Regions from separate parts of the Streptomyces sp. NPDC104313 genome, predicted to be linked through region 2. Evidence: riboswitches for the same ligand, from Rfam matches in the RefSeq annotation. Region 2 holds a riboswitch; each other region holds the start of a gene.
What was found. A riboswitch is a leader RNA that binds a small molecule or an ion and turns the genes downstream of it on or off. The one in region 2 is predicted to bind cobalamin.
Positions count from the first base shown of each region.

Region 1: linked by a shared signal. The riboswitch ahead of ACZ60Q_RS32515 (cobalamin biosynthesis protein) and the one ahead of metE (5-methyltetrahydropteroyltriglutamate--homocysteine S-methyltransferase) in region 2 are both predicted to bind cobalamin.
Region 3: linked by a shared signal. The riboswitch ahead of ACZ60Q_RS17455 (ribonucleoside-diphosphate reductase subunit alpha) and the one ahead of metE (5-methyltetrahydropteroyltriglutamate--homocysteine S-methyltransferase) in region 2 are both predicted to bind cobalamin.

Region 1 covers NZ_JBVJMW010000020.1:56,554-65,841, forward strand. The annotation lists gene ACZ60Q_RS32495 (alpha/beta hydrolase) at 1-320, opposite strand, end outside; gene ACZ60Q_RS32500 (class II aldolase/adducin family protein) at 553-1,212, opposite strand; gene ACZ60Q_RS32505 (inorganic phosphate transporter) at 1,490-2,743, shown strand; gene ACZ60Q_RS32510 (hypothetical protein) at 2,756-2,986, shown strand; cobalamin riboswitch at 3,152-3,281, shown strand; gene ACZ60Q_RS32515 (cobalamin biosynthesis protein) at 3,420-4,385, shown strand; gene ACZ60Q_RS32520 (cobyric acid synthase) at 4,432-6,159, shown strand; gene ACZ60Q_RS32525 (putative cobaltochelatase) at 6,156-8,216, shown strand; gene cobO (cob(I)yrinic acid a,c-diamide adenosyltransferase) at 8,216-8,815, shown strand; gene ACZ60Q_RS32535 (cobyrinate a,c-diamide synthase) at 8,809-9,288, shown strand, end outside.
Region 2 covers NZ_JBVJMW010000002.1:196,772-206,059, forward strand. The annotation lists gene ACZ60Q_RS04820 (electron transfer flavoprotein subunit alpha/FixB family protein) at 1-83, shown strand, start outside; gene ACZ60Q_RS04825 (lysine N(6)-hydroxylase/L-ornithine N(5)-oxygenase family protein) at 160-1,551, opposite strand; gene ACZ60Q_RS04830 (pyridoxal phosphate-dependent decarboxylase family protein) at 1,805-3,340, opposite strand; gene ACZ60Q_RS04835 (immunity 49 family protein) at 3,653-4,618, opposite strand; gene metE (5-methyltetrahydropteroyltriglutamate--homocysteine S-methyltransferase) at 4,743-7,067, opposite strand; cobalamin riboswitch at 7,233-7,447, opposite strand; gene ACZ60Q_RS04845 (hypothetical protein) at 7,773-7,970, shown strand; gene cobF (precorrin-6A synthase (deacetylating)) at 8,034-8,900, opposite strand; gene ACZ60Q_RS04855 (lipoate--protein ligase family protein) at 9,020-9,288, shown strand, end outside.
Region 3 covers NZ_JBVJMW010000006.1:388,188-397,475, reverse strand. The annotation lists gene ACZ60Q_RS17480 (hypothetical protein) at 1-88, opposite strand, end outside; gene ACZ60Q_RS17475 (helix-turn-helix transcriptional regulator) at 620-1,612, shown strand; gene ACZ60Q_RS17470 (carbon starvation CstA family protein) at 1,833-4,058, shown strand; gene ACZ60Q_RS17465 (YbdD/YjiX family protein) at 4,055-4,258, shown strand; partial or broken gene ACZ60Q_RS17460 (GNAT family N-acetyltransferase) at 4,493-4,624, shown strand; cobalamin riboswitch at 4,689-4,812, shown strand; gene ACZ60Q_RS17455 (ribonucleoside-diphosphate reductase subunit alpha) at 4,949-7,381, shown strand; gene ACZ60Q_RS17450 (ribonucleotide-diphosphate reductase subunit beta) at 7,381-8,397, shown strand; gene ACZ60Q_RS17445 (hypothetical protein) at 8,503-9,288, opposite strand, start outside.

The sequences.
Region 1 (9,288 bases), on a different contig from region 2:
AGCCCCTGGCCGACGCTCTCCAGTCTGCGGACGACGGTGTCGGCAGCTTGGGAGGCCCCTTCGACGACGGGCCCGACGACCGCGTGGACGCCGGATCCGGACAGACCGTAGATGCCGGGCCGGAGCGCCGAGAAGGACCGGGTCAGGGTGACCTGTCCGGCCGCCGTGGCGTGCACGGTGAGTCTGCGGTCGGCGGGGAGGGGACGTCCGGGCGCCGCTTTGAGGGCGACGTCGCTGGCGTACCGGCCGGCCGCGACCGCTGTCGCACCGACGCCGAGGATCGTGGTGACGGCCGTTGCCGTCGCGGTTACCGGGCGCACCGCTTCAGTGTCGTGGGGCGGGAGGCGGGCTGCCAGCGGACGGGCCCGTCCGGGGCGGGCGCGGGTCGGGGTTGGTCGGGGCCGTCCGGGGCCGACACGAGCCGTCGTCGGGCCGTCCGGGGCCGGGACCGGGGGTCGGGGCCGGGGTCCGGGGCCAGGGGTCGGGGCCAGGGGTCGGGCCCCGGATGGTTCGCGAGGGCGCCGGGGGGCAGGCGCGGAACGCGGGCGCGGCTCAGCCGGACTGGCCGTATCCCTTGAGCGCTTCCGTCACCTCGTCCAGCTGGGCCGCGTCGAGCAGGGACGGGGTGCGGCCGGGCACGGAGCTCGCGGTGAGCCAGAGACGGCAGAGCCACTCCAGTTGGGCGGTGCGCTCGTAGGCCTGGTCGAGCGTGTCGCCGTAGGTGACGGTGCCGTGGTTGGCCAGCAGACAGCCGGTGCGGTCCCGAAGGGCCCCGAGCATGGCTTCGGCCAGTTCCGGGGTGCCGTAGCGGGCGTAGGCGGCGGTGCGGACGGGGCCGCCGAGGATGGCGGCCGCGTAGTGGACGAGCGGCACCTCGGTGACGAGCGTGGAGACGGCGGTGGCGTGCACGGCGTGGGTGTGGACCACGGCGGCGGCGTCGGCGGAGCGGTAGACGGCCAGGTGGAGGGGGAGTTCGCTGGTCGGCGCGAGGTCGCCGAGGACCTGGCGGCCTTCCAGGTCGACGCCGACCGCGTCCTGGGGGCCGAGCCGGTCGTAGGGCACCCCGCTGGGCGTGACCAGGACCAGGTCGCCGACGCGGGCCGACACATTGCCCGAGGTGCCGACGACCAGTCCGTCCGCCGCGCTGCGGCGGGCTGTGTCGACGACACCCCGCCAGGCCTGGCGGACGGATTCCGGGTGCTGCTCGCTCATGGGGCGAGCGTAGGGGGCGGAAGGCGCAACCGGAACATCACATGGGAGGTGACGGGGATCTCTTCCGGGTGCCGAACAGCCGTTCAAAATGTTCGCCGAATCGCGGCAAAAGGCCGCCAACGCCGCACCTCAGAGGCATCACACAGACCCTCCCGCACACAAGCGGAGTCAACACGCTCCGCTTGGAGTCACCGCAACGCCCTGCCCAGTTCACCTTCCGTTCATCCAGGTTGCCTACGGTCCACATGCCACTGACGTCGAACGATTGCCTGGGTAAATGGAACACATCACGCTGCTGCTTGCGATTGTGGTCGTGACAGCTCTCGTGTTCGATTTCACGAACGGTTTCCACGACACCGCCAACGCGATGGCGACGACCATCTCGACCGGCGCTCTGAAGCCCAAGACAGCGGTGGCGATGTCCGCCGTACTCAACCTGATCGGCGCGTTCCTGTCGGTGGAGGTCGCCAAGACGATCTCCGGCGGGATTGTCAACGAGGACGGCATCAGAACCGAGGTCATCTTCGCGGCGCTCGTCGGCGCCATCCTGTGGAACCTCCTGACCTGGCTGCTGGGCCTGCCGTCCAGCTCCTCCCACGCCCTGTTCGGCGGACTGATCGGCGCCGCCGTCATGTCGGCCGGCTGGTCCTCGATCAACGGCGGCACCGTCGTCACCAAGGTGCTGCTGCCCGCGATCGCGGCTCCCCTGGTGGCCGGTATCGCCGCGATGCTGGCCACGCGACTGACGTACCGGATCAACCGGAAGGTCACCGACCCGAACCAGCTCAAGTCGACCGCCAAGGGCTACCGGGCCGGGCAGATCGCCTCCGCCGGTCTCGTCTCGCTCGCCCACGGCACCAATGACGCCCAGAAGACGATGGGCATCATCACCCTGGCGCTGGTCACCAGCGGTGTCCTGGCCCCCGGCTCCAACCCGCCCATGTGGGTCATCGTCTCCGCCGGTGTGGCCATCGCGCTCGGCACCTACCTCGGCGGCTGGCGCATCATCCGCACCATGGGCAGGGGTCTGACCGACCTCCAGCCGCCGCAGGGCTTCGCCGCCCAGACCAGTGCGGCGACCGTCATCCTGGCCTCCTCGCACCTCGGCTTCTCGCTCTCCACCACGCAGTCCTGCTCCGGTGCCGTGATGGGCGCGGGCCTCGGCCGCAAGGGCGGTGTGGTCCGCTGGTCCACCGCCACCCGGATGTTCGTCGCCTGGGGCCTCACGCTCCCGGCCGCGGGCCTGATCGGCGCGGGCGCCGAGTTCCTGACCAAGCAGGGACCCTGGGGCATCGCTGTGACCGCGGTCCTCCTGGTGGGCGGTTCCTTCGCCATCTGGCTGGCCTCGCGCCGCCAGCCGGTCGACCACACCAATGTCAACGACACGGGCGACGACGAGCCCCAGGGCGTCGTCACCACCGCCATCGCCGCGGTCCAGCCGCCACCCGTCGGAGGCCCGGCCTCCGACCTCACGACCACCATTCCGGCCCCGGTGCCCGACGACCCGGCCCGGCCGTCGGCCAAGGTGTAAGGACAGATCCGCATGAAAATCGACTGGGCAGCTCTCGCCGCCGTCTTCGGTGTCAGTCTTGTGGTCACCATCGCGCTGGTCGGCCTCTTCACCGTGGGCATCGTCGCCCTCTCCAAGCAGTCCGCCACGGCCGGAAGCAGCGGCTCCGGCGGATCGGTCGCCCTGGCGCGCACCGGCGCGTACGCCTGCTTCGGGCTGTGCGTTGCTGCGGTCTCGTACGGGATCTACCTGATCGTCGCCTGACCCCGATCCCCGCACGCCTGACCGCGTACACCTTCGGGCCGGACACACCCTCGTGTGTCCGGCCCGACGTGCGTCCGCACACCGTGCAGCCCCGCAGGTCAACAGCGAGTTGACGGTTGTTCGCGGGGCGTGGTGGACTGCCGGAGCCATTTACGGCGACAGCAGAGGAAGCCGGTGCGAATCCGGCGCGGTCCCGCCACTGTCACCGGGGAGCGCTCCCCCACACCGGACGTCACGGCTCGCGACACGCGGGCTGGAAGGCCGGGGGAACCGCGGATCCGGAAGCCAGGAGACTCTCGTCGCCGGTCACGTCGAACCAGGGCGCGGACCCTGAGTGAGGACCTACGCCATGCCCGGCCGCCGTGTGCCGCTTCCTGTGCCCCCTACGACAGGCCCTGGTGCCGGAACTCCTCTCCCCGCGACGGGCTGAGTCGTGCGTGCCGACCGCGTCTTCGCGTACGGCGCCACGGCCGGGCTGATCGCCGACGCCCTGCTCGGCGATCCCCGTCGGGGCCACCCCGTCGCCGGATTCGGCCGCGCCGCCGCGCGGGCCGAATCCCGCCTGTGGCGTGACGACCGGGGCGCGGGCGCCCTGCACACCCTCGTGTGCGCCGGGGGCGCCGCGGGGGTCGCCGCGCTGGCCGCCCGCGCCACCCGGGGACGCCCCGCGCTTGCCGTCGCGCTGACCGCCGCCACCACCTGGTCCGTCGTCGGGGTGACCTCGCTGGGGCGGGAGGCCCGCGCCATCGGCGGCGCCCTGGCCGCCGGGGACCTGGACGTGGCACGGGAGCGGCTGCCGCACCTGTGCGGGCGCGATCCGCACTCCCTGGACGGTCCGGGCATCGCCCGCGCGGTCGTCGAGTCGGTCGCCGAGAACACCTCGGACGCCGTCGTCGGCGCGCTGGTGTGGGGGGCGATCGGCGGGGTGCCGGGGCTCGTCGGCTTCCGGGCCGTGAACACGCTCGACGCGATGGTCGGCCACAAGTCGCCCCGCTACCGTCGCTACGGCTGGGCCTCGGCCCGCCTGGACGACCTCACGGGGTGGCCCGGCGCCCGCCTGACGGCCGCGCTGGCCGTGGCGGCGGGCGGGCGGCCCCGGGAGGCCGTACGCGCCTGGAGGGCGGACGCGGGGCGTCACCCGAGCCCGAACGCGGGGCCGGTGGAGGCCGCGTTCGCGGGAGCGCTCGGCGTACGGCTGGGCGGGACCCTGGCGTACGCGGGGCGCGTCGAGCACCGACCGGTGCTGAACGGGGAGTCCGGGCGGGACGTGCGGGGCGCGGACATCGAACGCGCGGTACGGCTGTCGCGCCGGGTGAGCACACTGGCCCTCGGTGTGTGCGTGGCGGGGCGGCTGATCGCGGGCCTGCTGGTCGCGGGGCGGGAGCGGAGACGGTCATGAACGGTCCGGCACGGAACGCGGTACGGCAACGGGAACGGGAGCGGGTATGAGCGGCGGGCTGCTGGTCGCGGGGACCACATCGGACGCGGGCAAGAGCGTCGTCACGGCGGGCATCTGCCGCTGGCTGGCGCGCCGGGGTGTGGCGGTCGCCCCTTTCAAGGCCCAGAACATGTCCCTGAACTCCTTCGTGACCCGGGAGGGCGCGGAGATCGGCCGGGCCCAGGCGATGCAGGCGCAGGCCGCCCGGGTGGAGCCGACGGCCCTGATGAACCCGGTGCTGCTGAAGCCCGGCAGCGACCGGTCCAGCCAGGTGGTCCTGATGGGGAAGCCGGTCGGCGAGATGAGTGCCCGGGGGTACCACGGGGGCCGTCAGGAGGCACTGCTCGGGACGGTGACGGACTGCCTGGAGCAGCTGCGTGCCACGTACGACGCGGTCATCTGCGAAGGGGCCGGGTCCCCGGCCGAGATCAATCTGCGGCGCACGGACATCGTGAACATGGGGATCGCGCGGGCCTCGAGATTCCCCGTCCTGGTGGTCGGGGACATCGACCGGGGCGGGGTCTTCGCGTCGTTCTTCGGGACGACGGCGCTGCTGGACCCCGAGGACCAGGCGCTGGTCGCGGGGTATCTGGTGAACAAGTTCCGGGGCGATGTCTCGCTGCTGGAGCCGGGCCTGGACATGCTGTACGAGCTGACCGGGCGGCGAACGTACGGGGTGCTGCCCTTCGCCCACGGGCTCGGTATCGACGAGGAGGACGGCCTGCGGGTGTCCTTGCGGGGTGCGGTGCGGGAGTCGGTCGTGACGCCCCCGTACGGCGAGGACGTGCTGCGGGTGGCGGTCTGCGCGGTGCCGCTGATGTCGAACTTCACGGACGTGGACGCGCTGGCCGCCGAACCGGGCGTCGTCGTGCGGTTCGTGGACCGGGCGGAGGAGCTGGCCGACGCGGACCTGGTGATCGTGCCCGGGACGCGCGGCACGGTGAGGGCGCTGGCCTGGCTGCGCGAGCGGGGCCTCGCGGACGCGCTGCTGCGGCGGGCGGCGGAGGGCCGGCCGGTGCTGGGGATCTGCGGCGGGTTCCAGGTGCTCGGCGAGCGGATCGAGGACGAGGTGGAGTCGCGGGCGGGCATCGTGGACGGGCTCGGGCTGCTGCCGGTGCGCATCCGCTTCGACCGGGACAAGACGCTGGCGCGGCCGGTCGGTTCGGCGCTGGGCGAGCCGGTGGAGGGGTACGAGATCCACCACGGGGTGGCCGATGTGCGGGGCGGGGAGCCGTTCCTCGACGGATGCCGGGTGGGGGCGGTGTGGGGGACGCACTGGCACGGGTCGCTGGAGAGCGACGCGTTCCGGCGGCGGTTCCTGGTGGAGGTGGCCCGAGCCGCCGGGCGGCGGTTCGTGCCGGCGCCGGACACGAGTTTCGGGGAGTTGCGGGAGGAGCAGCTCGATCGCCTCGGGGATCTGGTGGAGGAGCACGCGGACACGGATGCGTTGTGGCGGCTGATCGAGGGGGGTGCGCCCGCTGGGTTGCCGTTCGTGCCGCCGGGGGCGCCGGCGGCGTCTTCGACGCCGGGGGCGGGTGCGGGGGCCGAGCCGGGTGCGGAGGCTCCGGAGAGCCGGAGCGCTGCCCCGGACCCCGCTCCTCAATCGCCGGAGTGGCTTGATTTTGCCGGGTCCGCCGGATCAAGGTCCGCCGGGCCTGATTCCGCCGGGTCCCCGGACGCACCGCCCCAGGGGCTTGAGACTGCTGATGTTGATGTCAACGAGGAGGCCTCGTGAGTACGCCGTATCCCTTCACCGCGATCGTCGGGCAGGACGACCTGCGGCTCGGGCTGTTGCTGAACGCGGTCAGCCCGGCTGTCGGCGGGGTGCTCGTGCGGGGCGAGAAGGGGACCGCCAAGTCCACCGCCGTGCGGGCGCTCGCCGCGCTCATGCCGGAGGTCTCCGTCGTGCCGGGGTGCCGGTTCTCCTGTGATCCCGTCTCCCCCGATCCGGCGTGTCCCGACGGGCCGCACGCGGAGGCGGCCGGTGTGTCGCGGGCCGCGCGGACCGTGGAGCTGCCCGTCGGCGCGTCCGAGGACCGGCTCGTGGGGGCGCTGGACATCGAGCGGGCGCTGTCGGAGGGCGTGAAGGCGTTCGAGCCGGGGCTGCTGGCCGACGCGCACCGCGGGATCCTGTACGTCGACGAGGTCAACCTGCTCCACGACCACCTGGTGGACCTGCTGCTGGACGCGGCGGCCATGGGCGCCTCGTACGTCGAGCGCGAGGGCGTCTCCGTACGGCATGCGGCGCGGTTCCTGCTGGTCGGGACGATGAACCCGGAAGAGGGCGAGCTGCGGCCGCAGTTGCTGGACCGGTTCGGGCTGACCGTCGAGGTGGCCGCGTCCCGGGACACCGACGAGCGGGTCGAGGTCGTGCGGCGCAGGCTCGCGTACGACGACGATCCCGAAGGGTTCGCCGCGCGCTGGGCCGGGGAGGAGAGCGCCCTGCGGGAACGCATCGCCTCCGCGCGCTCCCTGCTGCCCGGCGTCGTGCTCGGTGACGGCGTGTTGCGGCAGATCGCCGCGACCTGCGCCGCGTTCGAGGTCGACGGGATGCGGGCCGACATCGTGATGGCCCGTACCGCGACCGCGCTGGCCGCCTGGGCGGGCCGCGAGGAGGTCACCGCCGACGACGTGCGGCAGGCCGCTCTCCTCGCGCTCCCCCACCGGCGTCGCCGTAACCCCTTCGACGCGCCCGGCCTGGACGAGGACAAGCTCGACCAGACCCTGGAACAGGCCGCCGACGATCAGGGGGAGAGCGGGGGCGGCGACCAGCCCGGTCCTGATCCCGATCCTGATCCCGACGGGGGCGGGAACGATGACGGCGGTGGTGGCGGTGTACCGCCCCAGGCCGACGGAGACCGTACGCCGCCGCGGGGCGAGGACGAGGGCGGCGGTGACACGCCATCGCAGGCACCTGAGGGCAGCCCCGGCGCGCCCGGCCGGTCCACCGGGGCCGAGCAGCAACCGGTGGCGTCCGCCGAGCCGTTCCGGACGAAGATGCTCAGCGTGCCGGGGCTCGGCGAGGGCGCTGCGGGGCGCCGTTCCCGGGCCCGTACCGAGCACGGGCGTACGACCGGCGCCCGCCGCCCACAGGGGTCGCTGACCAAGCTGCACCTGGCCGCGACCGTGCAGGCCGCCGCCCCGCACCAGCGGGCGCGCGGGCGTTCAGGGCGGGGGCTCGTGGTGCGCCGGGACGATCTGCGGCAGGCGACCCGGGAGGGGCGGGAGGGCAACCTCGTGCTGTTCGTCGTGGACGCGTCGGGCTCGATGGCGGCGCGGCAGCGGATGAGCGCGGTCAAGGGGGCCGTGCTGTCACTGCTGCTGGACGCCTATCAGCGGCGGGACAAGGTCGGCCTGGTCACCTTCCGGGGCAAGGAGGCGGAGGTGGTACTGCCGCCGACCTCGTCCGTCGACGCGGCCGCCTCCCGTCTGGAGTCGCTGCCGACCGGGGGTCGTACCCCGCTGGCCGCCGGGCTGCTCAAGGCGCATGACGTGCTGCGCGTGGAGCGGCTGCGCGATCCGTCGCGGCGGCCGCTGCTCGTCGTGGTCACGGACGGCCGGGCGACCGGTGGGCCGGAGCCGGTGGCGCTCGCGGGGCGGGCCGGGCGGCTGCACCGCTCGGAGGGGACGGCCTCGGTCGTCGTGGACTGCGAGTCGGGGTACGTACGCCTCGGTCTCGCCGGGGAACTCGCCCGGGAACTGGGAGGCACCGCCGTCACGCTCGACGAACTGCGGGCCGACTCGATCGCCGGGCTCGTCAAGGACGTCACCGCAGCCGGGAGGGCCGCTTAATGCCGCAGGGACAGCCGACATCGGTGCCGGACGACGGGCTCACCACCCGTCAGCGGCGCAACCGCCCGCTCCTGTTCGTCCACACGGGCATCGGCAAGGGCAAGTCGACGGCGGCCTTCGGGCTCGCCCTGCGGGCCTGGAACCAGGGCTGGCCGATCGGGGTGTTCCAGTTCGTGAAGTCGGCGAAGTGGAAGGTCGGCGAGGAGAACGCGCTGAAGGTCCTCGGAGCGAGCGGCGAGGGCGGCACCGTCGACTGGCACAAGATGGGCGAGGGCTGGTCCTGGGTCCAGCGCGACGGTCAGCTCGACAACGAGGAGAAGGCCCGCGAGGGCTGGGAGCAGGTCAAGCGCGATCTGGCGGCCGAGACGTACAAGCTGTACGTGCTCGACGAGTTCGCCTACCCGATGCACTGGGGCTGGATCGACACCGAAGAGGTCGTCGAGGTGATGCGGAACCGGCCCGGCACCCAGCATGTGGTGATCACCGGCCGCAACGCGCCGGACGCGCTGATCGAGGCCGCCGACCTGGTGACCGATATGTCGAAGGTCAAGCACCCGATGGACGCGGGGCAGAAGGGCCAGAGGGGCATCGAGTGGTGACTGTGCCCCGTCTGGTCATCGCCGCTCCGGCCTCCGGCAGCGGCAAGACCACCGTCGCCACCGGTCTGATGGCCGCCTTCGCCGCGCGCGGGCTCGCCGTCTCGCCCCACAAGGTGGGGCCGGACTACATCGATCCGGGCTATCACTCGCTGGCGACGGGACGCCCCGGCCGCAATCTCGACGCGTACATGTGCGGGACGGACCTGATCGCCCCGCTGTTCGCGCGCGGGTCGGCGGGGTGCGACCTCGCCGTGGTCGAGGGGGTGATGGGGCTGTACGACGGCGCCTCGGGACAGGGGGAGCTGGCGTCCACCGCGCAGGTGGCGAAGCTGCTGCGGGCGCCCGTGGTGCTGGTGGTGGACGCCTCCTCGCAGTCCCGTTCGGTGGCGGCCCTGGTGCACGGGTTCGCCTCCTGGGACCCGGAGGTCCGGATCGGCGGGGTGATCCTGAACAAGGTGGCCTCCGACCGGCAC
Region 2 (9,288 bases):
AACTCGTCGACTACGGCGTCGTCGGCGACCTCTTCGCCGTCGTGCCCCAGCTCACCGAGGAGATCAACACCCGCAAGGCCTGACCCCCCGCGAACAGACCCGCCCCCGGGCCGCACGGTGAACACCACCGCGCGGCCCGGAGCCGTTCCATCACCATCGTCACCGTCGTTCGTCGAACGGACGTGACGCGGGATCCCGGTCGTCGCGATCCTGCGCGCCGAGGCCGAACGTGGTGAAGGCGGTGCGCTCGGGCAGCGGGTAGAACTCCTTGCCCGTCAGCGCGTTGACGATGACGGCGGAACGCCAGGCGGCCAGGCCCAGGTCCGGTGCGCCGACGCCATGCGTGTGCCGCTCGGCGTTCTGTACGAAGACCGAACCGGCTGTCTCCGGTGCGAGAACGAGCCGTTGGGCCGCGTCGACCTGCGGACGCCCGGCCTCGTCGCGGACGATGTACGGGTCGAGAGCGGCGAGGAGCGTGTCGACGGGGCGCTCCCGGTATCCGGTGGCGAGGACGACGGCGTCCGTGACGAGCCGGCCCCGTGCCTCCTGCTGGCCGTGCTCGACACTCAGCTCGACGCGCCCCGCCCCGGTGGTGGCCGCGCCGGTGACCTCGATGCCGGGGGTGAGAGTGACGTCGGGCCAGCTTCCGCCGAGGCCGCGCCGGTACAGCTCGTCGTGGATGTCCCCGAGCGTGTCCCCGCTGACGCCCTTGTACAGCTGCCACTGACGGGGCAGGAGCCGGTCCCGGGTGGCCTGCGAGAGCCCGTGGAAGTAGCGGGTGTAGTCGGGGGTGAACTGCTCCAGGCCGATCTTGCTGTACTCCATGGGCGCGAACGCCGGCGTACGGGCCAGCCAGGTCAGTCCCTCCGCCCCCACGGGCCGGGACCGGAGCAGGTCCAGCAGGACTTCGGCGCCCGACTGGCCCGAGCCGACGACGGTGATGTGGCGGGCGGCCAGCAGCCGGTTCCGCTGGGAAAGATAGTCGGCGGAGTGCAGCACCAAGGCGGCCGGGTCCTGGACCAGCTCACGCAGCGGTTCGGGGATGTGCGGGGCCGTGCCGACGCCGAGGGCGAGGTTGCGGGCATGGGCGAGCCCGCTCGTGAGCTTCTCCCCATCGGGTCCCAGCCGGGTGAACTCCACGGCGAACGCGTCCTGTCCGGGGTCCCAGGCCACCGTGTCGACCCGGTGGCCGAAGCGGGTGGCGGGAAGCTCGGAACTCACCCAGCGCAGATAGTTGTCGAACTCGGAGCGGTGGATATGGAAGTGCTCGGCGAAGTAGAACGGGAAGAGCCTGCGGCGGATCTTGAGGTAATTGAGGTAGGACCAGGGGCTGGTGGGCTCGACGAGGCTCACCAGGTCGGCCAGGAAGGGAACTTGGAGCTTGGCTCCCTCGATGAGCAGCCCGGGGTGCCAGTGGAAGGCGGCGCGCTGCTCGTAAAAGACGGTGCGCAGCCCGGGGACGCCGTCGGCGAGCGCGGCGAGCGAGAGGTTGAAGGGTCCTGCCCCCACCCCCAGCAGGTCGAGGGGCGGCGTGCGCGGTCCGGGCGTCATCGGGTTCCTCCGGCGGGGGCTGGGGCGTGTTTCGAAAGTGGCGCCGTCTGCCGGGAGGGCAGGCCCGGCGGCGTCCGGTGCGTGCGATCGCAAGGCGGAGGGTCACCCCGGTACTGGATGTGTCGGGGTGATCCCGACAACGCGGCGAGCGTGCGTGCCAGGCGTCGCCAGGCAGGCGGGACTTTCGAAACACGCCCCGGGGCGGCGGGGAGTCGCCCCGGGCACGTCGTGCACGTCCCGCACGTCGTCAGCGTCATGGCGACAGCCTTTCCGCCGCAGAGTCATCGGTACCCTCGGTCCGCACGCCGTCCACCGCACCGTCGGTCACGGCACGGTCCGCCGCCGCGGTGACGAGGTCGAGCAGCGGCAGCAGGTCGGCGGCAGCGGCGTCCGGGTGCAGCAGGGTGGCCTTCAGCCACAGGCGGCGCCGGCCGTCGCCGTCTTCCGCCACCGCGCGGCCGAGGACGGCGCGCCCCTCGGCGAGCAGAGTGCGGCGGACAGCGGCGACCACGGCGTCGCCCACCTCGTCCGGCAGCCCGTCGGCCACCGCGGGGCGGAACAGCACGGTGCTGATCCCGATGTCGCCGGGGCGGCGGCGCAGCCCGTGGCGGGCGTCGACGGCCCGCCCGAACTCCTGGGCCGTACGCACGCAGTGCTCCACCAGTTCGCCGAGTCCCCGGCGGCCGAGCGCCCGAAAGGTGACCGCCATCTTCAGGGCGTCGGGGCGCCGGGTGGTGCGGATCGAGCGGCCCAGCAGATCCGGGAGTCCGGCCTCGGTGTCGTCGTCGGCGTTGAGATAGTCGGCGCGCAGGGACAGCGGCGCGAGCATCTCCGCGTCCGCGACGGCCAGCACTCCGGCGGCGACCGGCTGCCAGCCGAGTTTATGCAGGTCGAACGTTACGGAGGCGGCGTGCTCCAGTCCCGCGAGCAGAGGAGCCAGCCGCTCGCTGAACAGCAACGGACCGCCGTAGGCGGCGTCGACGTGGAGTCGGGCCGCATGCCGCTCGGCGATGCGGGCGATCTCCGGGAGCGGGTCGATGCGCCCCTCGTCGGTGGTCCCGGCGGTGGCGACGACCAGCAGCGGCGCTCCGGCGAGGGTGGCCAGGGCGTCGTCGAGGGCGGCCGGGTCGATCCGGCCGTCGCGGCAGGCGACGACCACGGGGGCGGGCAGGCCGAGCATCCATGCGGCGCGGTGGACGCTGTGGTGGGCGTTGGCGCCCGTCACCACCCGGAGGGCGCCGGGGGCGGCCCGTTCCCGGGCGAGGAGCAGGGCGACCAGGTTGGACTCGGTGCCGCCGCTGGTGATGAGGGCATCGGGAGCGGGGGCGGCCGGGTGGACCAGCCGGGCCAGTGCGGCCGTGGTCAGCTCCTCGATCACCCCGGCGGCGGGCGCCTGGTCCCAGGAGTCCATGGAGGGGTTGAGGGCCGCCCCGGCCAGGTCCGCCGCGACGGCCACGGCGAGCGGTGGGCAGTGCAGATGGGCGACACAGGCGGGGTCGGCCGGATCGGCGGCCCCTTCCGCGACCGCGCGGACCAGGTCCCCGAGCGCGGCCTCGGGTCCGATGCCCTCCTCCGGCAGGACCGGGGCGCAGAGGTCGAGCGTGCGCAGGGCCACGGCCTCGGGCCCTCCGGCGGGCAGCGGTCCGCCCCGGGCCGGGGCGGCTTTCTCCAGTGCGTCCAGGACGATCGCGGTGAGGGACCGTAGCCGATCCGGCCCGTGCGCACCGCCCGCGACAAGGCCTCCCCGCGGACCGTTGGGGCCGGGAGCCGGCGGCGTACCGTCGCTCACACCCCACGCTCGACGGGGAGTTCACAGGACGGCAGGCCCTGAGCACGCAACATGGCGAAGTCCTTCGGTCGGAGTGCACGGCGAGTCGTGCGGGTGTGCCGCCCCACGCGCGGGGCGGCACCGGTCACAGAAAGATCCACAACCGGGGCAGTCGCTGGTTAGGCTAACCTAACTCCGACTGTGTGGAGGAATGGCTTCCCGCCGTACGGGGCGATCCGCCGACAGCCGAACTGCCGTCCCCCCGTGCGCGGTCGGGGCCGGACCGGCACCGGTGTTCCGCGTCGACAGGAACGCACCACCGGAGCGCGGCCGCTACTTCGCGTACCAGGCGCCCAGGTCGTTCGCGCCCGGCCCCCCGGCACGCCGCAGCGCATCGGGGGCGCCCAGCAGCTCGGGCGGCAGATAGCCGGAGCGGACGCCGAGTTCCCACCCGTGCGCCTGCACCGCCAGCGCGGCCAGGGCGAGGGCGTGGAGCGGCAGCAGGGTCCGGGGCGCGGGGTCGGGGCCCATGCTCTCGCGATGGTCGACGAGCCGGGAGGCCAACGCCTCCTCGAATGCGGCCTGATCGTCATCAAGGAGCACGCGAAGCAGTCGACTATCCGGCGTCTGAACGCCGATGGTGTCCAAGTTCGCCGCTGCTGAGGCGAGTTCGGCGGCGTCTGGCCTGCGCAGGGGAACGGTGGGCCAGTGCCGGGGCTGATGCCCTTCGGCTTCGGCCAGATAGGGGCACAGCGCGTCCATCGCGGCGAGGTCCGCCGGGTCCGACACCGAGTCGAGCTTGGAGTACGGCACGCCGTCGTGGATCGCGGGCGCGTAGTCGTCCCGCAGCAGCAGTCCGATCACCCGCTGCCAGTCCCGAACAAGCCCGCTGACCAGACAGACCGCGAACGCGTCGAGCCAGGTCCCGGCCGATGGGGCCCGCCCTCCCCCGGAGCCGACGGCATCGCCGAAGGCTATGTCCTCGCTGCTGAGCGTCTCACCGATGAGCGGGAAGAAGATCTCCTGGTCACCGTCGGGGAAGCAGCCGACGCTCATCTCCCCCAGGTGGCACTCCGCCGCCGTCCGCAACGCCGAACGCGCCGCGTCATCGAGCGCGGCACCCTCCGCGGCACGGGCGGCCACGTGGTCGAGCAGCTCGTCGGCCGACTCGCGCAACCGCTCGGGGGACGGGTCGTCGTAACGCATCTTGTGCCATCGCCCCATGGTGCGCCCGCTGATACCGCTCAGCGCGTCGCCCAGGCGCTGAGCACCCACCTCATGACACGTCACTTCCCGCACGCGGAGAGCCCTTTCGTGATCTTCGACCCGGAACCGGCACGCTATCAGCGGGCTCGGACATTCCCGGAGCCGTACGGGCAGGGCCCGGTGCGGGAGCGGCGCTCGCTCCCGCACCGGGCCCGGATCACTCCGCCTCGGTGGACAGCTCCGCGCGGATCTCCCGCGCGGCGGCGACCAGGTTCTCCAGGGAGGCCCGGGTCTCGGGCCAGCCACGGGTCTTCAGGCCGCAATCGGGATTCACCCACAGCCGTGCCGCCGGGATGGCCTCAAGCCCCTCGCGCAGCAGGGCCGCCGCCTCTTCGGCGCCGGGGACGCGCGGGGAGTGGATGTCGTAGACGCCCGGTCCGGCCTCGCGGGGATAGCCGTGGGCGGCCAGCTCACGGGCGACCTGCATATGGGAGCGGGCCGCCTCCAGGCTGATGACGTCGGCGTCGAGATCGTCGATGGCCTGGACGATGTCGCCGAACTCCGCGTAGCACATGTGGGTGTGGATCTGGGTGTCCGGCCGCACCCCGGAGGTGGCGAGCCGGAAGGACTCCGTCGCCCACTCCAGGTACGCGGCGTGCTCGACGGCCCGCAGCGGCAGCGTCTCGCGCAGCGCGGGCTCATCGACCTGGATGATCGAAGTGCCGCTCGCCTCAAGGTCGTCGACCTCGTCGCGCAGGGCGAGGGCCACCTGGCGAGCGGTGTCGCCGAGCGGCTGGTCGTCACGGACGAAGGACCAGGCGAGCATGGTGACCGGGCCGGTGAGCATGCCCTTGACGGGGCGTGCGGTCAGCGACTGCGCGTACGTGGTCCAGCGCACCGTCATCGGCCCGGGGCGCGAGATGTCGCCCGCGAGGACCGGCGGCCTGACATACCGAGTGCCGTAGGACTGCACCCAGCCGTGCTGGGTGGCGAGGTAGCCGGTGAGCTGCTCGGCGAAGTACTGGACCATGTCGTTGCGTTCGGGCTCGCCGTGCACCAGGACGTCGAGCCCGGCCTTCTCCTGGAAGGAGAGGACCTCGCGGATCTCGTCCTTGATGCGTTCCTCGTACCCGGCCCCGTCGATCCGCCCCGCACGCAGGTCGGCACGCGCGGCACGCAGTTCGGCGGTCTGCGGGAACGAGCCGATGGTGGTCGTCGGCAGCAGCGGCAGCCCGAGGTGGGCGCGCTGGGCGGCGGAGCGCTCCGGGTACGGCTGGGAGCGGCGGCCGTCCGCCTCGGTGACGGCTGCCGTGCGGGCGCGGACGGCCGGGTCGCGGGTGAGCGCGGCGCCGGCGCGGGAGGCCAGAGCAGCGCGGTTGGCGGCGAGTTCGGCCGTAATGGCGTCGGTGCCGCCGCCCAGACCGCGGGCCAGGACGACGATCTCCTCGGTCTTCTGCTTGGCGAAGGCGAGCCAGCGGGCGATCTGCGGGTCGATGTCGTGCTCGGCGGCGGCGTCCAGCGGGACGTGCAGCAGGGAGCAGGAGGCGGAGACGTCGACCCGGCCGGCGAGGCCGAGGAGGGTACCGAGGGTGGCAAGCGACTTCTCGTAGTCGTTGATCCAGATGTTGCGGCCGTTCACGACACCGGCGACCAGGCGCTTGCCGGGCAGTCCGCCGGCCGCCGCGAGGTCGTCGAGGTTCCCCGCGCCGGACTCGGTGAAGTCGAGGGCCAGCCCGTCGACGGGAGCCTTCGCCAGGACCGCCAGCGCCTCGCCGAGCCGCCCGAAGTAGGAGGCGACCAGCAGCTTGGGCCGGTCGGTGAGTCCGCCGAGCTCACGGTAGGCGCGGGCGGCGGCGTTCAGTTCGGCCGGGGTCCGGTCCTGCACGAGGGTGGGCTCGTCCAGTTGCACCCACTGCGCACCCGCCGCACGCAGATCGGCGAGGACCTCCGCGTACACCGGAAGCAGCCGGTCCAGCAGGGTCAGCGGTTCGAAGTCCGCCGGTGCCCCGGGGGCCGCCTTGGCCAGCAGGAGATAGGTGACGGGACCGACGAGCACCGGTCGGGGCGTCAGACCGAGGGCCAGCGCCTCCTTGAACTCCGCGACCTGCTTGGCGGAGTCGGCGGCGAACACCGTGTCCGGCTCCAACTCAGGTACGAGGTAGTGGTAGTTGGTGTCGAACCACTTCGTCATCTCCAGCGGGGCGACGTCCTGTGTGCCGCGGGCCATGGCGAAGTAGCCGTCGAGGGCGTCGGCGTCGACCGCTTCGCGGTGCCGCCCGGGGACGGCGCCGACCATGACGCTGGTGTCCAGGACGTGGTCGTAGTAGGAGAAATCACCGGTCGGCACGGAGTGGACGCCGGCCTCGGCGAGCTGCTGCCAGGTCCTCCGACGCAGCTCGGCGGCGGTCTCCCGGAGGGCGTCCGCGTCGACGCGGCCCTTCCAGTAGCCCTCGATGGCCTTCTTCAGTTCACGGTTCTGCCCCTGACGGGGGTAGCCGTACACGGTGGCCCGTGCTGCCGCGGCTGCGGGCTTCGCTGTCACGTGACTCTCCTTCGCGAGCGTGTCTGCATGACAGATCCCGGGACGGGACGCGGACGCGAAGGGATGACGCATCGGGCGGACACCGGGACACGTCGAACCGTGTCCGTCCACCTGACGGTTACGCCGACCCGCCCACGAGGTCACCGAGATCTCCGCACGCGAACGGTCGCGCGCGGGCAGCGGGCAGGTCTTCGGACTCGCGGGCACGTCTGCCGGGGCAGACACCTAATGGCCGTCGCTTCCCAGACCCTGCCGGGCCCAGTGCGTATGACGGCGGTCGTTCCCACTCACCGCTGCGGGGCAGTCCCGGATTTCCACCGGGTTCCCTCTTGCGACGCCCTGCCTGGAGGACAGGGCGAACCAGCTGCACCAGCCAGCCTAAGGGGACGCCCGGCACGCGCACACCGTTGTTCACACTTCGGACGGTGACATGGGACACGGGCCGGCGCACTTCCCGACTCCGGGCCGGACTCCCTCGCGGCGGACACCACGCTGAGCCACGCGTGTTCTCCGCCCGTTCGGCTGTTCGTCAGCGGCATGCTGACCACCAGTCAGGCCGAACGCGCCCCCGGGGCGTGACAGTGACACAGATGTAACCGAATGGCACAGAAACTGCGGAACCACCGAGCGTCACAAGCCGTTCTTCTTCCCACTACACGGCCGCCGACCCGCGGCGAGGCCGATCGAGGAAACGGAAAACGCCAGATGAAGAAGACAGTCGGGTGGGCCCAGGACGGCGACGACTGGACGATCACCGTGAACGGCCATCTGTATCGCGCCGTCGAACGGCCGACGAACGGTCGCGTGCACAACTACCTGGTGCGCGGCAGCGATCTGACCGCCGAATGCCCCAGCCTGGGACACGGCCTCGGTGTGATCCGGGCGCACGAGTCCCGGGGCTGACACTCCACAGGTCCGACGACGAGGTGCGGCGGCCGATGCCGCCCGCGCCTCGACTCGGGCCTTTCAGCGGTGCGTACGGTCCGCGCCGCCCGTAGCGCCCGGGTGCGCCGCACCACGCGTGCCACCCGTGCCATCCGTGCCATTCGCTCCGTCCGCGTCGTCCGTCTGGCGCAGCAGATACGTGTCCATGATCCAGCCGTGCCGTTCGCGGGCCTCCGCGCGCAGCCGGCCGATCCGGCCCGCCACCTCGTCGAGCGGTCCGGCGACCAGGATCTCGTCCGGGGTCCCGATGTAGGCGCCCCAGTGGATCCACCACCCCCTGCCCGTCAGCTGCGTGAAGCTCTCGTGGCCGTCGAGCATCACGACGAGGTCGCAGTCCTCGGGGAATCCCTGGGCGAGCCGTCGGCCGGGGGTGATGTGGATGGGGCGGCCGACCTGGTTCAGGGTGACGCGGTGCCGGGCGGCGAGGGCCGAGACGCTGCTGATGCCGGGGATCACCTCGTACTCGAACTCCACCGTTCCCCGCCCGCGGATGTCGTCCAGGATCGCGAGAGTGCTGTCGTACAGGGACGGGTCGCCCCACACCAGGAAGGCTCCGCACCGCCCCGGTGCGAGCTCCTCGATGATCAGGCGTTCGCAGATGTCGGCGCGGCGGTGGCGCCAGTCGCGCACCGCCGAGGCGTAGCGTCCGGCGTCCTGCCGGGTGCGGTCCCGCCACGGGTCCTCGGCTTCGACGACGCGGTAGGGGCCGGTCAGGTGTTCGGCGAGGATGTCCCGCCGCAGCCGGGTCAGCGCGTCCTTCTCCTTGCCCTTGCCCAGCACGAAGAAGACGTCGGCCCGGCGCATGGCCTTCACCGCGGCGAGTGTCAGGTGGTCGGGGTCGCCGGCGCCCATGCCGATGACGAGGATGTGACGGGGTGCGTCGCTCATGTCGGCCGATCATGCCAGGGGCGGTCGGGATGAACCGGCCCCGCGCATGCGTTGTGGACGTTTGTGGACGTTTGTGTCCGGCTCACAACGGGCCGGGACCCGAGGGCGGAGGCACGGCTGTGCATGGTGAGTACAAGGTTCCCGGCGGCAAGCTGGTCGTGGTGGACCTGGATGTGGAGGGCGGGGCGTTGCGGAACGTGCGTGTCGCCGGGGACTTCTTCCTCGAACCCGACGAGGCGATCCTCGCGATCGACGCGGCGTTGGAGGGCGCCCCGGCCAACACCGACACGGCCGCCCTCGCGGCCCGGATCGAGGCGGCGCTGCCCGACTCCACGGTGATGCTCGGGCTCAGCGCGGAGGGGGTCGCCGTCACCGTGCGCAGGGCGCT
Region 3 (9,288 bases), on a different contig from region 2:
AGCGCAGCGACCGGGCCAGGTCCCGGGCCGTCCACCGGTCCGGGCGCGGGGGTCGGGTGCACACGAGGAGCGCGGTCACCAGGAACACGGAGGCGTCCCGTCGCCCCGGGTCACCCCCAGGAGAAGCCGTCCCGGCCCGAGGCGGCGAACGCGGTCGCCGTCCCCGTGGCGAGGGCGACGGCCGGCGGGAGGCGAAGGGCAGGGGAAGGGAACGCCCGCATACGGGACTCCTCGGAAAGTAGCGGTGTGTGAATGCCGTGTGACGGCCTGATCCTGTCGCCATCGCCTGCCCGGAGGCCACGGTCTCCGGGTGGCCGGGAGTTGCGGGGCAGCAGGGTGCCAGCTCCGCGGGCGGCCGTACGCGCCCGCAGCCTGCGACGATCCGGTGATGGCAGGTAACTGCCAGACACCTTGCGGCCATTCGTGCCGCCGTCCGGTGTCCGCCCCGGCCCCCGCCGGCCTCGGGCATTCAGGCCATGCGCGCCCCCTCGGGGCCCATCCACCCCGTGGACTTGGTCTATACCTTCACAACTCGTCGGCCCTACACTCGCGCCCGGTGCTGAAGTGGCGTCCCGTACTGGCGTGCGGGGACGGCGTGACATCTGCGGGGGAGCCAGAGATGTTAGAGGTACTGGGGATGGACGCGCGGACGGAGCTGGTGTACCGGCTCGTTCTGGAGGAGCCGGCGCTGCGGCTGGACGAGATCGTGGCGCGGCTCGGCCGGAGCGAGGACGATGTGCGCCGCGCTCTGGACCAGCTGGCCGAGCTGTGTCTGCTGGATGACGGCCCGCGCGGTACGGAGCAGGGCCCCCCGGTCTTCCGCGCGCTGGACCCGGCCGCCAGCCTGCCGTTCCTCCTCTCCCGTCGCGAGGCCGAACTGGCGAGGCAGCAGAGGGGACTTGAGGTCGCACGGGACGCGATGTCCGCCCTCACGACGGACCGGGGGCGGCGGGCGGGCGGGGGCTTCGACGTCATCAAGCGGCTGGAGGGGCTCGACGCGGTGCGCGAGCGGCTGACCGAACTGGCCGAGCTCGCCAGGACGGAGTGCCTCTCCCTGTTGCCCGGCGGCGCGCAGTCCCCGGACACGCTGGAGGCCAGCGGGCCGCTGGACCGGCGGGCGCTGGAGCGCGGCGTGCGGCTCCGCGGCATCTACCAGGACAGCTTCCGCAACGATCCGTCGACCCTGCGCTATGTGAACCGGTTGAGCGTGCTCGGTGCGGAGAGCCGTACGCTGCCCACCCTGCCGCTGGTCATGGTCGTGGTGGACGCGGAGGTGGCCCTGGTGCCGCTGGACCCCGACGACGGCCGGGCGGGCGCGCTGGAGTTGCGGAGCAAGGGGGCCGTCGCGGTGGCCCGGCTCCTGTTCGAGCAGTTGTGGGCCACCGCCACCCCGCTCGGCTCCGCTCCCCGCCGCGACGGCAACGGGCTGACCCCGCAGGAGGACGAGTTGCTGTCCCTGCTGGCGAAGGGGCACACGGATGCGACGGCCGCCCGCCGGCTGGGGGTGTCCCTGCGCACCGTGCGCCGGATGAACGCGGAACTGACGGCCCGGATGCAGGCCCGCAGCAGGTTCCAGGCGGGCGCGGAGGCGGCGCGCCGTGGCTGGATCTGACCGGGTGCGGGACCGTCCCGTACCGGCTGATCCGTCCGGGCTCCGGGCCCTCCCGCACCGGTCACGACCGGGGTGAACCGAATCGGCGCCGTGCCCGTGTCCCGTTGCGATACATCACCGTTGCCGGACCGCAATGCGGACAGGGGGTGACGCTGGGCGGACGCGTCCCTTAGATTTCCTGCCCATTGCACCGGTGATCAGCGAGGGGACGGAGCACCACATGGCGGAAACGCCCACACCAGCATCATCGGCACCGCAGGCACCGGGGAAACGGGGCATCTCCCCCAGGTCCATCGTGGTCTGGAGCCTGGTCGCCCTGGTCGGCGCCATCGGCTGGGCCGTCCTCGCGCTCTCGCGGGGTGAGGAGGTGTCCGCCGCCTGGATGCTGGCAGCGGCCCTCGGCTCGTACGCCATCGCGTACCGCTTCTACTCCCGGTTCATCGCGGGCCGGGTCCTGAGGGCCGACAAGAACCGTGCGACCCCCGCCGAACGGCTGGACAACGGTGTCGACTTCCATCCCACCGACCGCCGGGTCCTGTTCGGCCACCACTTCGCCGCCATCGCCGGGGCGGGGCCCCTGGTCGGCCCGGTGCTCGCCGCGCAGATGGGCTATCTGCCCGGCACGATCTGGCTCGTCGTCGGCGTCATCTTCGCCGGCGCCGTCCAGGACATGGTGACGCTCTTCTTCTCCACCCGCCGCAACGGCCGTTCGCTCGGCCAGATGGCGCGCGACGAGATAGGGCCGGTCGGCGGGATCGCCGCCCTGTTCGCGGTCTTCATCATCATGATCATCCTGCTCGCGGTCCTCGCGCTGGTCATCGTGAACGCGCTCGCGCACTCGCCGTGGGGCGTCTTCTCCATCGGCATGACGATCCCGATCGCCCTCTTCATGGGCGTCTATCTGCGCACCCTGCGGCCCGGCAAGGTCAGCGAGGTCTCCCTCATCGGCGTCGCGCTGCTGCTCCTGGCGATCGTCTCGGGCGGCTGGGTCGCCGAGTCGTCGTGGGCGGACTTCTTCACGCTGGAGCCGGGCACGCTGGTCATCTGGATGATCGTGTACGGGTTCCTCGCCTCCGTGCTCCCCGTGTGGCTGCTGCTGGCCCCGCGCGACTACCTCTCCACCTTCATGAAGGTCGGCACGATCGGGCTGCTGGCCCTGGGCGTGGTCGTCACCCTGCCGACCCTGAAGATGCCCGCGGTCACCGAATTCGCCACCAGTGGCTCGGGCCCGGTCTTCGCCGGCTCGATGTTCCCGTTCGTCTTCATCACCATCGCCTGCGGCGCACTCTCCGGCTTCCACTCCCTGGTCTCCTCCGGCACCACGCCGAAGATGGTCCAGAAGGAGACGCAGATCCGGATGATCGGCTACGGCGCCATGCTGGTCGAGTCGTTCGTGGCGATCATGGCGATGATCGCCGCGTCCATCATCGACCCCGGCCTCTACTTCGCCATCAACGCACCCGTCGGCGTGATCGGCGACAGCGTCCAGTCGGCCTCCCAGGCCGTGGCCGGCTTCGGCTTCTCCATCACCCCGGACGCCCTGGCCCAGGCCGCCAAGGACGTCGAGGAGACGAGCCTGCTCTCCCGGACGGGTGGCGCGCCCACGTTCGCGCTCGGCATGGCGGAGATCTTCTCCGCGGTGGTGGGCGGAACCGCGATGAAGGCGTTCTGGTACCACTTCGCCATCATGTTCGAGGCGCTCTTCATCCTCACCACCGTGGACGCCGGCACCCGGGTCGGGCGCTTCATGCTCCAGGACATGCTGGGCAACGTCTACAAGCCGTTCCGTGAGGTCAGCTGGAAGCCGGGCGTCTGGTTCGCCAGCGCCGTCGTGGTCGGCGGCTGGGGCTACTTCCTCTGGGTCGGTGTGCACGACCCGCTGGGCGGCATCAACCAGCTGTTCCCGCTCTTCGGCATCGCCAACCAGTTGCTGGCGGCCGTCGCTCTGGCCGTCTGTACCACCCTGCTCGTCAAGTCCGGCCGCCTGAAGTGGGCGTGGGTCACCGCGGTCCCGCTCGCCTGGGACGTGGCGGTCACCCTCACCGCGAGCTGGCAGAAGATCTTCTCCGACGACGTCAAGATCGGCTTCTTCGCCCAGCGCGACAAGTACCAGGCGGGCATCGACGCGGGCGAGGTACTGGCCCCCGCGAAGAACATGGACGACATGCGGACCGTCGTCACCAACTCCACCGTCGACGGGGTGCTGAGCGCGCTCTTCGCGCTCCTCATCATCGTGGTGCTCGTGGACGCCGGGCGGGTCTGCTACAAGGCGATCCGCGACCCGGAGAGCGTCAAGCTCCACGAGACGCCGTACGTCGAATCCAAGCTCGTCGCCCCGGCCTCGCTCTTCGCGACCAAGGAGGAGAAGGCCGAACTGGCCGCCGCCGGAGTCGGCCCGGAGGGCGGCATCCGCAAGGACGCGTCGGAGACGGGGAGCCGGACATGACGGTCGCGGACGTACGACGGGTGGCCGGACGGATCCGCTGGTATGTCCGTGAGCTGACCGGCGAGTCCACGTACGACCGCTATGTGGCGCACGCGAGGGCCCACGATCCGGACTCACCGGTGATGACCCGTCGCGCCTTCGAACGCAGCCGCACGGACGCCCGCGAGGCGGATCCCCGCGAGGGCTTCCGCTGCTGCTGAGCGCCGTCGGCCGGATCGGGCCGCCGCACCCCTCTCAGGGGCGCGGCGGCCCCTTTTCGCGTCCTCGGACGCGCCCGGGAACCGCTCGTTCTCCCGATGCCCGGAGCCCTCACCGTACGAAGGGATGTGCCCATGACGCCGCGCCCGATCGCCCCGGTTCCGGCCCCTCCTTCCGACCGTGACGCCTGCCCCGGCCCCGGCGGCAGCCCCGGCCCCGGCGAGGCCCCCGGACAGCGGCCGGTCATGCTCGGAGCCCATAGGATCTACCGTCGGCTCGGCTTCGTACGGTCCCCTGAGAGGGACGGGGAACCGGTGCCGGGGCTGCGGCTCATGGCCTTCCGGCTGGCGCTGGGGGCGCCCTCCTGAGGCGCACAGGAAATCGTCGCGACACAACATGTGGGGGCCTCATCATCCGGCGGCCCCCACATGTATGCTCGACCTCGCTGTCGCCGCAGGGGAATCCGGTGCGAATCCGGAACTGTCCCGCAACGGTGTGATCGGTGTGCTTTTGCACACCCGCAAGTCCGAAGACCTGTCGACAGCGCGTCCGGCTCGACCGAACCGGACGCCAGACGTCCGGGCCTCGCGGATAGGCCGGTGGACGCCGTCAGCTGTGCTGCCCTGCCCCGGGTTTCGCGCTGCCCGGCTTCCCCGCCTTCCGCCGGCCCCTGCCGAGCGAGGGAAAGCCCAGTGACCATCGCGCCCGCCGATCCGGTTTCAGCCACCGAATCCACAGTGCCCCCGGTGTCCCCGGTGTCGACCACGGCCGGGAAGGCCCCGAACGACGGACCCGGGACCGCTTTGCTGCGGACCCTGACCGACCTCACCGTCGATCTTCCCGACACCGACCCCGGACGGGTCGCCGCCGCCGCGCTGCGCGGACGCAACGCCCGCTCCGACGAGGCGGAGCTGCGCTCGCTGGCCACCGAGGCCGCCGCGGGGCTCATCTCCGAGGACCCGGCGTACTCCCGGCTGGCCGCCCGGCTGCTGACCCGCACGATCGCGGACGAGGCCACGGGCCAGGGCGCGACGTCCTTCTCCGCCTCGGTCGCCGTGGGCCACCGCGAGGGCCTGATCGCGGAGCGCACCGCCGCGTTCGTCACGCTCCACTCGGCCGCGCTCGACCAGCTCGTCGACCGGGCCATGGCGGACGGCGCCGACGACCGCTTCGGCTACTTCGGTCTGCGGACGCTGCACAGCCGCTACCTGCTGCGGCACCCGATCACCCGGCAGGTCATCGAGACCCCGCAGCACTTCATGCTGCGCGTGGCCGCGGGCCTCGCCGAGGACGAGTCGGCGCGGGCGCTTGCGGAGGTCGTCGCGCTCTACGGGCTGATGAGCCGGCTGGACTACCTCCCCTCCTCCCCCACGCTCTTCAACTCCGGCACCCGGCACCCGCAGATGTCCTCCTGCTATCTGCTGGACTCGCCGAAGGACGAGCTGGACTCGATCTACGACCGCTACCACCAGGTGGCGCGGCTCTCCAAGCACGCGGGCGGCATCGGTCTGTCGTACTCCCGCATCCGTGCCCGGGGTTCGCTGATCCGGGGCACCAACGGGCACTCCAACGGCATCGTGCCGTTCCTCAAGACGCTGGACGCCTCCGTCGCGGCGGTGAACCAGGGTGGCCGGCGCAAGGGCGCGGCGGCGGTCTACCTGGAGACCTGGCACGCGGACATCGAGGAGTTCCTGGAGCTCCGCGACAACACCGGTGAGGACCAGCGGCGTACGCACAACCTCAATCTGGCGCACTGGATCCCGGACGAGTTCATGCGCCGGGTCGACGCGGACACCGAGTGGTCGCTGTTCTCCCCCGCCGATGTGCCCGAACTGGTCGACCTGTGGGGCGACGCGTTCGACGCCGTCTACCGGGCGGCCGAGGCCAAGGGCCTGGCCCGCAGGACGATTCCGGCGCGTGAGCTGTACGGCCGGATGATGCGGACCCTCGCGCAGACCGGCCAGGGCTGGATGACGTTCAAGGACGCCTCCAACCGGACCGCGAACCAGACCGCCGAGCCGGGCCGGGTCGTGCACTCCTCGAACCTGTGCACCGAGATCCTCGAAGTCACCGACGACGGCGAGACGGCCGTCTGCAACCTGGGCTCGGTCAACCTGGGCGCGTTCGTCGCGGACGGTGCGATCGACTGGGAGCGGCTGGACGCCACGGTGCGGACCGCCGTGACCTTCCTGGACCGGGTCGTCGACATCAACTTCTACCCGACCGAGCAGGCCGGGCGCTCCAACTCCCGCTGGCGGCCGGTGGGCCTGGGCGCCATGGGCCTCCAGGACGTCTTCTTCCAGCTGCGCCTGCCCTTCGACTCCCCCGAGGCCCGCGCGCTCTCCACGAAGATCTCCGAGCGGATCATGCTCGCCGCGTACGAGGCGTCCTGCGACCTCGCGGAGCGGTCGGGTCCGCTGCCGGCCTGGTCCGAGACCCGGGCCGCGCGCGGGGTGCTGCACCCCGACCACTACGACACCGAGCTGAACTGGCCGGAGCGCTGGGACGCCCTGCGCGCCCGGGTCGCGAAGACCGGGATGCGCAACTCGCTGCTGCTGGCCATCGCGCCGACCGCCACGATCGCCTCGATCGCCGGGGTGTACGAGTGCATCGAGCCGCAGGTCTCCAACCTGTTCAAGCGCGAGACGCTCAGCGGTGAGTTCCTCCAGGTGAACGCCTATCTGGTGGACGAGCTGAAGAAGCTCGGCGTGTGGGACGCCCGCACCCGTGAGGCGCTGCGGGAGGCGAGCGGCTCCGTGCAGGGCTTCGCCTGGATCCCCGAGGACGTGCGGGCGCTGTACCGCACCGCGTGGGAGATCCCGCAGCGCGGCCTGATCGACATGGCGGCGGCCCGTACGCCGTTCCTCGACCAGAGCCAGTCGCTCAACCTGTTCCTGGAGACGCCGACGATCGGCAAGCTCTCCTCGATGTACGCGTACGCCTGGAAGCAGGGGCTGAAGACGACGTACTACCTGCGCTCGCGCCCAGCGACCCGGATCGCCCGTGCCGCGTCCGGCCAGGCGTCGGCCGCCGCCCCCATTCCCGTACAGCAGGCGTCGGCTCCCGACGCGGACGCCATCGCCTGCTCCCTGGAAAACCCCGAGTCCTGCGAGGCCTGCCAGTAATGAGCACGAACGACAACAAGAATCTACTCGACCCGGGCTTCGAACTGACCCTGCGTCCCATGCGCTACCCGGACTTCTACGAGCGCTACCGGGACGCGATCAAGAACACCTGGACGGTGGAGGAGGTCGACCTCCACTCGGACGTCTCCGACCTCGCCAAGCTGTCGCCGGGCGAGCAGCACATGATCGGCCGGCTGGTGGCGTTCTTCGCGACCGGTGACTCGATCGTCTCCAACAACCTCGTGCTGACGCTGTACAAGCACATCAACTCCCCCGAGGCGCGGCTGTATCTGTCGCGGCAGCTCTTCGAGGAGGCCGTGCACGTCCAGTTCTATCTGACGCTGCTGGACACCTATCTGCCCGACCCGGACGACCGGGCCGCCGCGTTCGACGCGGTCGAGGAGATCCCCTCGATCCGTGAGAAGGCGCAGTTCTGCTTCAGGTGGATGGACTCGGTCGAGAAGATCGACCGGCTGGAGACGAAGGCCGACCGCCGCCGCTTCCTGCTGAACCTGATCTGCTTCGCGGCCTGCATCGAGGGGCTGTTCTTCTACGGCGCGTTCGCCTACGTGTACTGGTTCCGCTCGCGCGGTCTGCTGCACGGTCTCGCCACGGGCACCAACTGGGTGTTCCGTGACGAGACGATGCACATGAACTTCGCGTTCGAGGTCGTGGACACCGTCCGCAAGGAGGAGCCGGAGCTCTTCGACGACGCGCTGGAGCAGCAGGTCACCGACATGCTGAGGGAAGCGGTCGAGGCGGAGCTGCAGTTCGGCCGCGACCTGTGCGGCGAGGGCCTGCCGGGCATGAACACCGATTCGATGCGCCAGTACCTGGAGTGCGTCGCCGACCAGCGGCTCGCCCGCCTCGGCTTCCCGACGGTGTACGGGTCGGAGAACCCGTTCTCCTTCATGGAGCTCCAGGGCGTCCAGGAGCTGACGAACTTCTTCGAGCGCCGCCCGTCCGCCTACCAGGTGGCGGTGGAGGGCTCGGTCGGGTTCGACGACGACTTCTAGGCCTCGGCTCAGCTCTTGTGGTGAGGATGTCCGGTGAGTGACATCCTCACCACAAGAGCTTTCCTATCTCGCTCGGCGTGCCTGCAGCGCCCGTCGAGCTTTTACTCATCGCCCGAGGAAGTCGAGCGCGCGCTCATCGAGTTCCGCCGCACAGCGCACCCCGCGAGCACGGAACCGCGCGAGGTCCTTGCGCATGTTCTTGACAGCTTTGCGTGTACGCATCGACTGCACGCCATCCATATGGTCGATGGCCCGGTTCCAAGTCTCACACGCCTCCTCGATTCGGCCGCGCTTGAGCTGCATCTCCGCGCCGGCCACGAGGTCGAGCGAGACGATCCGCGCATAGGTCGTGGCGGGGCGGGCGGTCGCCGCCCGGGCGTACTGGCCCGCAGCGGCGCTGAAATCCCCCAGCGTCTCGTGCACCTTGGCCGTCCGGGAGTAGACGGAGGCGGCGGGTGGTCCCCAGGCCAGAGCCCAGAAGGGAGTCTCGTCGCCCTTGTCAGCGGCGAGGAGTTCGCGAGCGCGGTCGGCCTCGACGACAGCGGCTCGCCGTTGCCCGCTCTTGGCGAGGGTGTGGGCGTGGACGACACGGAACAGAGCCATGGTCGCGTTGTCGACCTTGCCCTTGGCTCGGTTCAGTCCGGTTTCCGCGAGGCCCTGACAGTGCTCGGGGCGGTGAAGCTTCAAACCCTGCATGGCCATGGTTCGCATGATGAACCCGTCTTGCCCGGTGATGCCGGACTCAACAGCCAGTGCGTAGGACTGAAGGTAGTAGCGCTGGGCGAGTCCCTGTTGTCCCGCGTCGTAGGACTTCCAGCCCAGGAGGTGCACACCCCGGCTGGCGGCGGAGAGCATGTACCGACGCATCTCCTCGTTGTGGAAGCGGGCACG